Rhodopseudomonas boonkerdii: one gene and its partner. The protein of the gene in region 1 interacts with the protein of each later gene in a pairwise test. Links are inferred from orthologs where the notes say so. Each region holds a gene or a part of one and is shown in the gene's direction. Other genes may lie near its edges.

The links. The genes of interacting proteins can lie anywhere in the genome.
Region 2: the proteins of E0H22_RS08740 (region 1) and mtgA interact in binary tests that used the Escherichia coli proteins (3 or more experiments, as listed by UniProt). The link is inferred for Rhodopseudomonas boonkerdii from one-to-one orthologs.

The regions. Positions count from the first base shown.
Region 1 is NZ_CP036537.1:1,864,494-1,867,480, forward strand. It holds E0H22_RS08740 (peptidoglycan D,D-transpeptidase FtsI family protein), read left to right. Parts: upstream 1-604; coding sequence 605-2,371; downstream 2,372-2,987. Other genes in the region: rsmH (16S rRNA (cytosine(1402)-N(4))-methyltransferase RsmH), read left to right, coding at 1-197; ftsL (cell division protein FtsL), read left to right, coding at 201-608; E0H22_RS08745 (UDP-N-acetylmuramoyl-L-alanyl-D-glutamate--2,6-diaminopimelate ligase), read left to right, coding at 2,461-2,987. UniProt on the Escherichia coli protein: Essential cell division protein that catalyzes cross-linking of the peptidoglycan cell wall at the division septum. Required for localization of FtsN.
Region 2 is NZ_CP036537.1:4,931,892-4,936,150, forward strand. What follows is about bases 1,354-4,259. They hold mtgA (monofunctional biosynthetic peptidoglycan transglycosylase), read left to right. Parts: upstream 1,354-2,429; coding sequence 2,430-3,089; downstream 3,090-4,259. Other genes in these bases: E0H22_RS22655 (polyprenyl synthetase family protein), read right to left, coding at 1,354-2,261; rpmF (50S ribosomal protein L32), read left to right, coding at 3,358-3,543; E0H22_RS22670 (hypothetical protein), read left to right, coding at 3,885-4,259. Outside these bases: E0H22_RS22645 (Na+/H+ antiporter), read right to left, coding at 1-472; E0H22_RS22650 (DUF1345 domain-containing protein), read right to left, coding at 638-1,324; more of E0H22_RS22655, read right to left, coding at 1,335-1,353. UniProt on the Escherichia coli protein: Peptidoglycan polymerase that catalyzes glycan chain elongation from lipid-linked precursors. May play a role in peptidoglycan assembly during cell division in collaboration with other cell division proteins.

The DNA.
Region 1 (2,987 bases):
CGGAGGTCGCGCAAGCGACGCCGCGCTTCAAGATTGTCAACAAGCGTCCGATCGTCGCCAGCGATGACGAAACGAAAGCCAACCCGCGCGCGCGGTCCGCCAAGCTGCGCGGTGCCGAACGCACCGATGCGCAGGCACAGGACGCCAGTCCGTTGCCGGGGTGGCCGACGCTGGCTTCCGTGATGCGGGGAGGCTGACGCATGCGGATCATCCATCTCCTCGTCATTGCGGTTCTCGTGTTCGCTGCGGCCTATGTCTATCGGATCAAGATGGAATCCACCGTACGGACCGAGAAGGTGCTGCGTCTGCATGCCGATATTCGCGAACAGCGCGATGCCATCGCCTTGCTGCGCTCGGAATGGGCCAAGCTGGACGCACCGACGCGTCTACAGGGGCTCGCCGAGCGTCACCTCAAACTGCAGCCGATGACGGCGCAGCAGTTCGACAGCCTGAAGAACCTTCCCGATCGCCCGCCGAGCTTCGCCCGGCCGGGCACGCCCGATCCGATCGGCGCCATGCTCAACAGCATCGATCCGGATGTCGTCGTGACCGGATCGGTATCTGAAAAGGCGCAGGACAAGGTGGATGGGCCGGAGGATCGGCAATGACCGCACAGCCCTCCGCTAACCCCAACACGTCAGTCGGGCGCCCGCCGGAGCCATGGCGGCAACGCCTGATCCGTACGCTGCTCTATGGGAAAAACACCGATCGTGCGGCCAAGGCGCGGGCGCGTGTCGGTCTCGCCATGCTCGCATTCGGCGGCATTTACGGCATCATCGCCGTGCGCCTCGTCGTGTTCGCCGTCAACGGCGATACGCATGCGGAGCGCCGAGCCTCGCGCGACGCCATCGCCACCGCGCGCCCCGATATTCTCGATCGCAACGGCGCGATCCTCGCTACCGATGTGAAGTCGCCATCGCTGTTTGGCGAGCCCCGCCGCATCATCGACAAGGACGAGGCGGTTGAACTACTGACCGGCGCCTTGCCCGATCTCGATAGTTCCGAAGTGCGCGATCGTCTCGGCAGCCGCAAGGGCTTTGCGTGGCTAAAGCGCGATATCACCCCGCAGCAACAGCGCGACATCCATCGTCTCGGTATTCCCGGCATCGGTTTTCTGCGTGAGAACAAGCGCGTCTATCCGAACGGATCGACGGTGTCGCATCTGATTGGTCTGACCAATATCGACAACCAGGGTATCGCCGGTATCGAAAAGTGGCTCGACAATAACGGTCTCGCCGATCTGCATCGCGCCGGGTTCGCGTCGGATCGCATGCAGAAGCCAGTCGAACTCGCGCTCGATGTGCGTGTCGAACACGCGCTGCGCGACGAATTGCTCAAGGCGAAGGCTAAATTCAGCGCCAAGGCGGCATCGGGCCTCGTCTCCAATATTCGCACCGGCGAGATCGTCGCCATGGTGTCGCTGCCCGATTTCGATCCGAACAATCCGAAGGAAGTGCACGATCCGGACCGCATCAACCGCCTGACGACCGGCGTGTATGAAATGGGCTCGACTTTCAAGACGTTGACCCTTGCGATGGCGCTCGATAGCGGCAAGGTCAATCTCAACACCATGTTCGATGCGCGATATCCGCTCAGCTACGGCAAGTTCAAGATTCACGACACCCACCCGGTGCCGCGTCCGATCTCGCTCGCCGAAGTCTTCACTTATTCGTCGAATGTCGGCGCTGCGAAGATCGCGCTCGGCCAGGGTGTCGAAGCGCACAAGGCGTTTCTGAAGAAGGTCGGCCAGCTTGATCGCCTGCGCACTGAATTGCCGGAAAGCGCGATGCCCATCGTCCCGAAGCGCTGGGGCGATCTCAATACCATTACCATTTCCTTCGGTCACGGCATCGCGGTGGCGCCGCTGCAAGCGGTCATGGCGGTGAATGCGATGGTCAATGGCGGCAATCTCATTCCGCCGACCTTCATGAAGCGCTCCGAGGAAGAGGCGCTGGCGGTCGCAAAACGCGTCATCAAGAAGGACACCAGCGACAAGGTCCGTTATCTGATGCGTCTGAATGCCGAGGTCGGTTCGGCGCGTCAGGCGGAAGCGCGGGCGAAGGGCTACTATCTCGGCGGTAAGACGGGTACCTCGGAAAAGGTCGTCAATGGCCGCTATTCCAAGAAGCAGGTGTTGAACTCCTTCACCGCCGTGCTGCCGATGGATAATCCGCAATATCAGGTGCTGGTGATGCTGGATGAGCCGAAGGCGCTCCCGGAGACACATGGCTTCATCACGTCGGGCTGGAATGCGGTGCCGACCGGCGGCAACGTGATCGCCCGCATTGCGCCGCTGCTGGGCCTGGAACCGCGCTTCGATCTGGCGCCGTCCGACCGCCTTATTCTTGCGACATCAAAGGTCACTCAGTAACGCCATCCGCGCTTTACAGCGGAGGCAAAATGCGGTTTGCGTCACGCTACGGAGCCCGTCCCGTCCTGATTTGCCCTGTCCGGAGCAGCATGAAACTCGGCGATCTTTTCAGCAACGATGCCTTCGCGATGACGCCGCAGGCTGCGGATATTGCCATCACGGGCCTTGCTGTGGATAGCCGCGCGGTAAAGCCCGGCGACGTGTTCTTTGCGCTCGCCGGCGTCAAAGCCGATGGCGCGCGTTTTGTTGCGCAGGCGATCGAGGCTGGTGCCGTCGCAGTGGCCGGAGAGCATCTGCCGGCAGACATCGCGGTGCCTTTCGTCAAAATCGAGAATCCGCGCCGTGCTCTGGCGCTGGCTGCAGCCCGATTTTATCCGCGCCAGCCGCCGGTCGTCGCTGCCGTGACCGGCACTTCAGGGAAGACCTCGGTGGCGTCTTTCACGCGTGAAATCTGGGGCCGGCTCGGCGATGTCTCTGCGAGCATCGGTACCATCGGCCTCGTTTCGCCCAAACGCACCATCTATGGTTCGCTGACCACGCCGGATCCGATCTCGCTGCACCGGCAGATCGACGAGATCGCGGGCGAAGGCGTCACGCATCTCGCGCTCGAAGCGTC
Region 2 (4,259 bases), 3.1 Mb from region 1 along the record:
GCGTGGTCGCATCATTGGCGAGCCCTTCGCCTTCCAGCACGACGAGCAACCGCCGCGGCAGACCCAGCTTTCGTGCCACCGCGAGCGGTGCCACCACATCCGGCGGCGCGACGATCGCGCCGAGCAGGAAGCCGACGCCCCAAGGGAGACCGATCAGATAATGCGTGGCGGTCGCGACCAGACAGGCGGTGAAGATCACGCAGCCGACGGCAAGCAATGTGATCAGCCGCAGGCTGAAACGGAACTCCCGCCAGCTCATGGCGACCGATGCCGAGTAGATCAGCGGCGGCAGCACGCCGAGCAGCACCACTTCGGGCGGCAATTCGAGGGCCGGCATGCCCGGCACGAAAGCGAGCGCGATACCGGCGAGCAGCAGCAAAATAGCCGGCGCGATGTTGATCCGCTTGGCCAGCAGTACGGTGGCGGCCAGCACTGCGATCAAGGTCAGGAATATAGAGAAGCTGGCTTCCACGCGGGCGGCACCTGTTGCTGCGACACTTTGCCCGGATGCGGCGAGAGGTCAATGTCGCGATCTCCCTTGTCGTCACCGGGCTCGACCGGGTGACCCAGTACACGCCGCCGCGTCGGTGTTTACCGGATCGCCCGGTCGAGCCGGGCAACCACAGTAGGGGCAGGCCTATATCGCACTCGCCGCGATGTTCACCATCAGTGCCACCAGCGCCGTGTTGAAGATAAACGATACGATGCCATGTGCCGTCGTGGTGCGCCGGATGCTCTTATCGGTGATGCCGACATCGGAGGTCTGCGCCGTCATGCCGATGACGAAGGCGAAATAGACAAAATCCCAATAATCGGGATGCTCGGGCGTGTCGCCTGCAGGAAAAGCAAGCCCGCCGGGCTTTGGCCCGCGATAGAACTGATGGGCGTAATGCAGCGAAAAGGTCGTATGCACCGCGGCCCAGGATGCCGCGATGGTGATCACCGCGAGCGCAAGCTCCGCAGTATTCTTGCTGGCACCGAGCTCGAACACGATCGCCGCGATGCTGGCAAAGGCGCCAAAGGCCGCCACCATCAGGATGACGAAACTGCCGTCGTCCTGAAGAGCGGCGTTGCGACGGATATGCTTGCTGCCGCCCCGCATCATCATGCCATAAACCAGCAACAGATAGATCGCGATGAACGTATCCCAGCCGATCAGGAGCCGCGTCACCATCCGCAGCGAAGACGGCAACAGCAGACACACGACGATGCCGACGGCGAGCGCCGCGAAGGTACGAGGCCGCCCATAGACGAGGCGATAAGCCAACGGCATCGTGCGGAAGCGGGCAAGGAGGTCGTCAAGGTCCCTGCCCGTTTCCGCCATGTCATTGCGCCTAGTTCTTGCGCTCGGCCACGAAGCGGGCGGCAGCGCGAAGCACATCGCCCTTGTTGCCGAAGATCGACAACGAACTATCAGCCGTCGCGATCAGATCGGCGACACGCTTCTTGGCGCCATCGACGCCAAGCTGGGTGACGAAGGTGGTCTTGTTGAGCGCGGCATCGGCGCCGGCCGGCTTCCCGAGGGTCGCGGCATCGGCCTCGACATCGAGCAGGTCGTCGGCGATCTGGAAGGCTTCGCCAAGCGCGCGACCGTAATCGTCCAGCGCCTTGTATTCCTTCGGCGTCGCCTGGCCGAGCAATGCGCCGGCGATGCAGCCATAGCGCAGGAGCGCACCGGTCTTCATTTGCTGCACGCGGGCCACGTCCACCGGGCCGGTGTCGCCGAAGCGACCCTCGCCGGCGAGGTCGAGCATCTGGCCGCCGACCATGCCGCCGAGGCCGGCGCAGCGCGCCAGCGCGCGGGTGAGCAGCAGACGCACATTGGCGTCGGAATGGATTTCGTCGCGGGTGACGATGTCGAAAGCCAGCGTCAGCAGCGCATCGCCGGCAAGGATCGCGGTGGCGTCGTCGGTCGCCTTGTGCAGGGTCGGCCGTCCGCGGCGCAGGTCGCTATTGTCCATGGCCGGCAGATCGTCATGGATCAGCGAATAGCAATGAATGCATTCGAGGGCCGCGCCGACCAGCAGCGCCGGCTCGCGATGCACGCCGAATACGGCGGCGCTTTCCACCACCAGGAACGGGCGTAGCCGCTTGCCGCCGCCGAGCGACGAATAGCGCATGGCGTCCATGAGGCGCTTCGGCCGCGCGATCTCGTCCGGCAGCACGCCGTCACCAAGCACCTTGGTCAGGACGGCTTCGGTATCGTCTGCGGTCTGGTCCAGGCGGGAGGCAAAATCTTTGGTGGAAGCACCGGTCGACATTAAGAATAGCTCCAGATCAATTTGGCGGGACAATCCTCCATGGCAGTGTCCACGTCAATTGCGCCCGCGGCGTCCCGCCACGATTGGTCGCGGCAAGCTTAACTGGCTTGAAAACAGTGCGAAAACTCCGCTTTATCAGCGGGATAGCTGTGAGCAGGGAACCCGCCTTTGCGACTCGTCCGCCGCCTCATCCTGATCGGGCTCCTGCTCCTCCTGATCCCCTATCTGCTCACCCCGCTCTATGCGACCGGCCAGCCGGTCTCGACCCTGATGGTCTGGCGCTGGATCACCGGTGCCCCGGTGGAGCGGACCTGGGTGGATCTGAAAGCCATGTCCCCGGCCCTGCCGCGCAGCGTGGTAGGTTCCGAGGACGCCAGATTCTGCAGCCATCAGGGCATCGACTGGGCCTCGCTCCAGAGCGCCATTGACGATGCGCAGGAAGGCGAGATTTCCGGCGGCGGCTCAACCATCACCCAGCAGGTGGCGAAGAACCTGTTCCTGTGGCCGGGCCGCAGCTTCATCCGGAAGGGCTTGGAGATCCCGCTGGCCATGTGGATCGACTTCGTTCTTAGTAAACAACGAATTCTGGAACTCTATCTCAATATCGCCGAGATGGGACCGACCGGCCAGTTTGGCGCAGAGGCCGGTTCCCGGTTCGCTTTCGGGCGGTCCGTTTCGGCGATTTCGGCCCGGGAAGCCGCTCTTTTGGCCGCGATTCTGCCCAATCCGGTTACCAGAAGCGCAAAAACGCCGGGACCAGGCGTCCGCCGGCTGGCCTCGCGCTATATGGCGAGGGCCCAGTCGGCAGAACTCGGACGATGCTGGTGACCAAAACTCGTCGTTCCGGGGCGGCGAAGCCGAGCCCGGAACCTTATTGATAGAACCGCACGAGGCTCTGGGTTCGCGCCTTTGGCGCGTCCCGGAACGACGAGTTTCGGATTCCCCGAAATTTCCACCTTTCCCGCCCTAGCAATGGCGTCACGCATCCGTTATAAGCCCGGCCTTATCAGCGATTTTGCCCGCGCGCTTTGTGCTGGCCGCCCGATACCGGGCGCCGATCGAAACCATCTGCCATCTGTTTTGCAAGGACTAACCAATGGCCGTTCCGAGAAGAAAGACATCGCCGTCGCGGCGTGGCATGCGTCGTTCGGCTGACGCGATCAAGAGCACTGCTTATGTCGAGGACAAGGATTCCGGCGAACTGCGCCGTCCGCATCACCTCGACCTGAAGACCGGCATGTATAAGGGCCGCCAGGTTCTCAAGGTGAAGAAGGACGCCTGATTTCAGGCTGGCAGGCGGCCGCGCTACGGCATCGCCTCCATCGTCCGGCAACGGACTGGTCCAACTACGGATACGCTGACCCCGCCTCTGGCGGGGTTTGTCTTTTCCGGGATTGGACATCGCGTCAGGCTTATCCAGTCCGAATTGCCGCCCTGGTGCCACGCGAAGCGCCCAAGGGGCCTGCACGCTTTCGCCAGGCATGCTTGTCGCACACGAAGTTTATTTCTGAACTGTACTTCCGCCCGATTTCGCTCCAACACTAGCTGCGACGCGTTCCCTGGTACGATGCGCCCGCATCGGCATGCGCGTTCTGGTTCTCTCGCGCGAAGAAGGCTTCCCCGATGATCGGTTTTCCGCTGCTGCTGATTCCGGTGGCGATCTGCAACATCATCGTTTTCCTGATGCCCGACCTGTCACTCGCAGGCCCGGTGCAGCTTTTCTCCATTACCCTGCCGTCGCAGGACGTCCTCTACATCTCGCTGAAGGACGTGCTGGTCTCGCTGTCGATCCTGCTGCTGCTGCTCGAAGTGATGCGCGCAGCGAAGCCGGCGTCGAAATATTTCACCGATCACCTGCTGTCGCTGCTGGTGTTTGCCGGCGCCGCCTATGAATTCGCGATGCTGCCGAAATTCGGCAATGCCACCTTCTTCACCATCACCCTGGTCGCACTCGTGGATTTCCTGGCAGGCGTGTCGCTGCGCGCGCGCCGTCCGCGC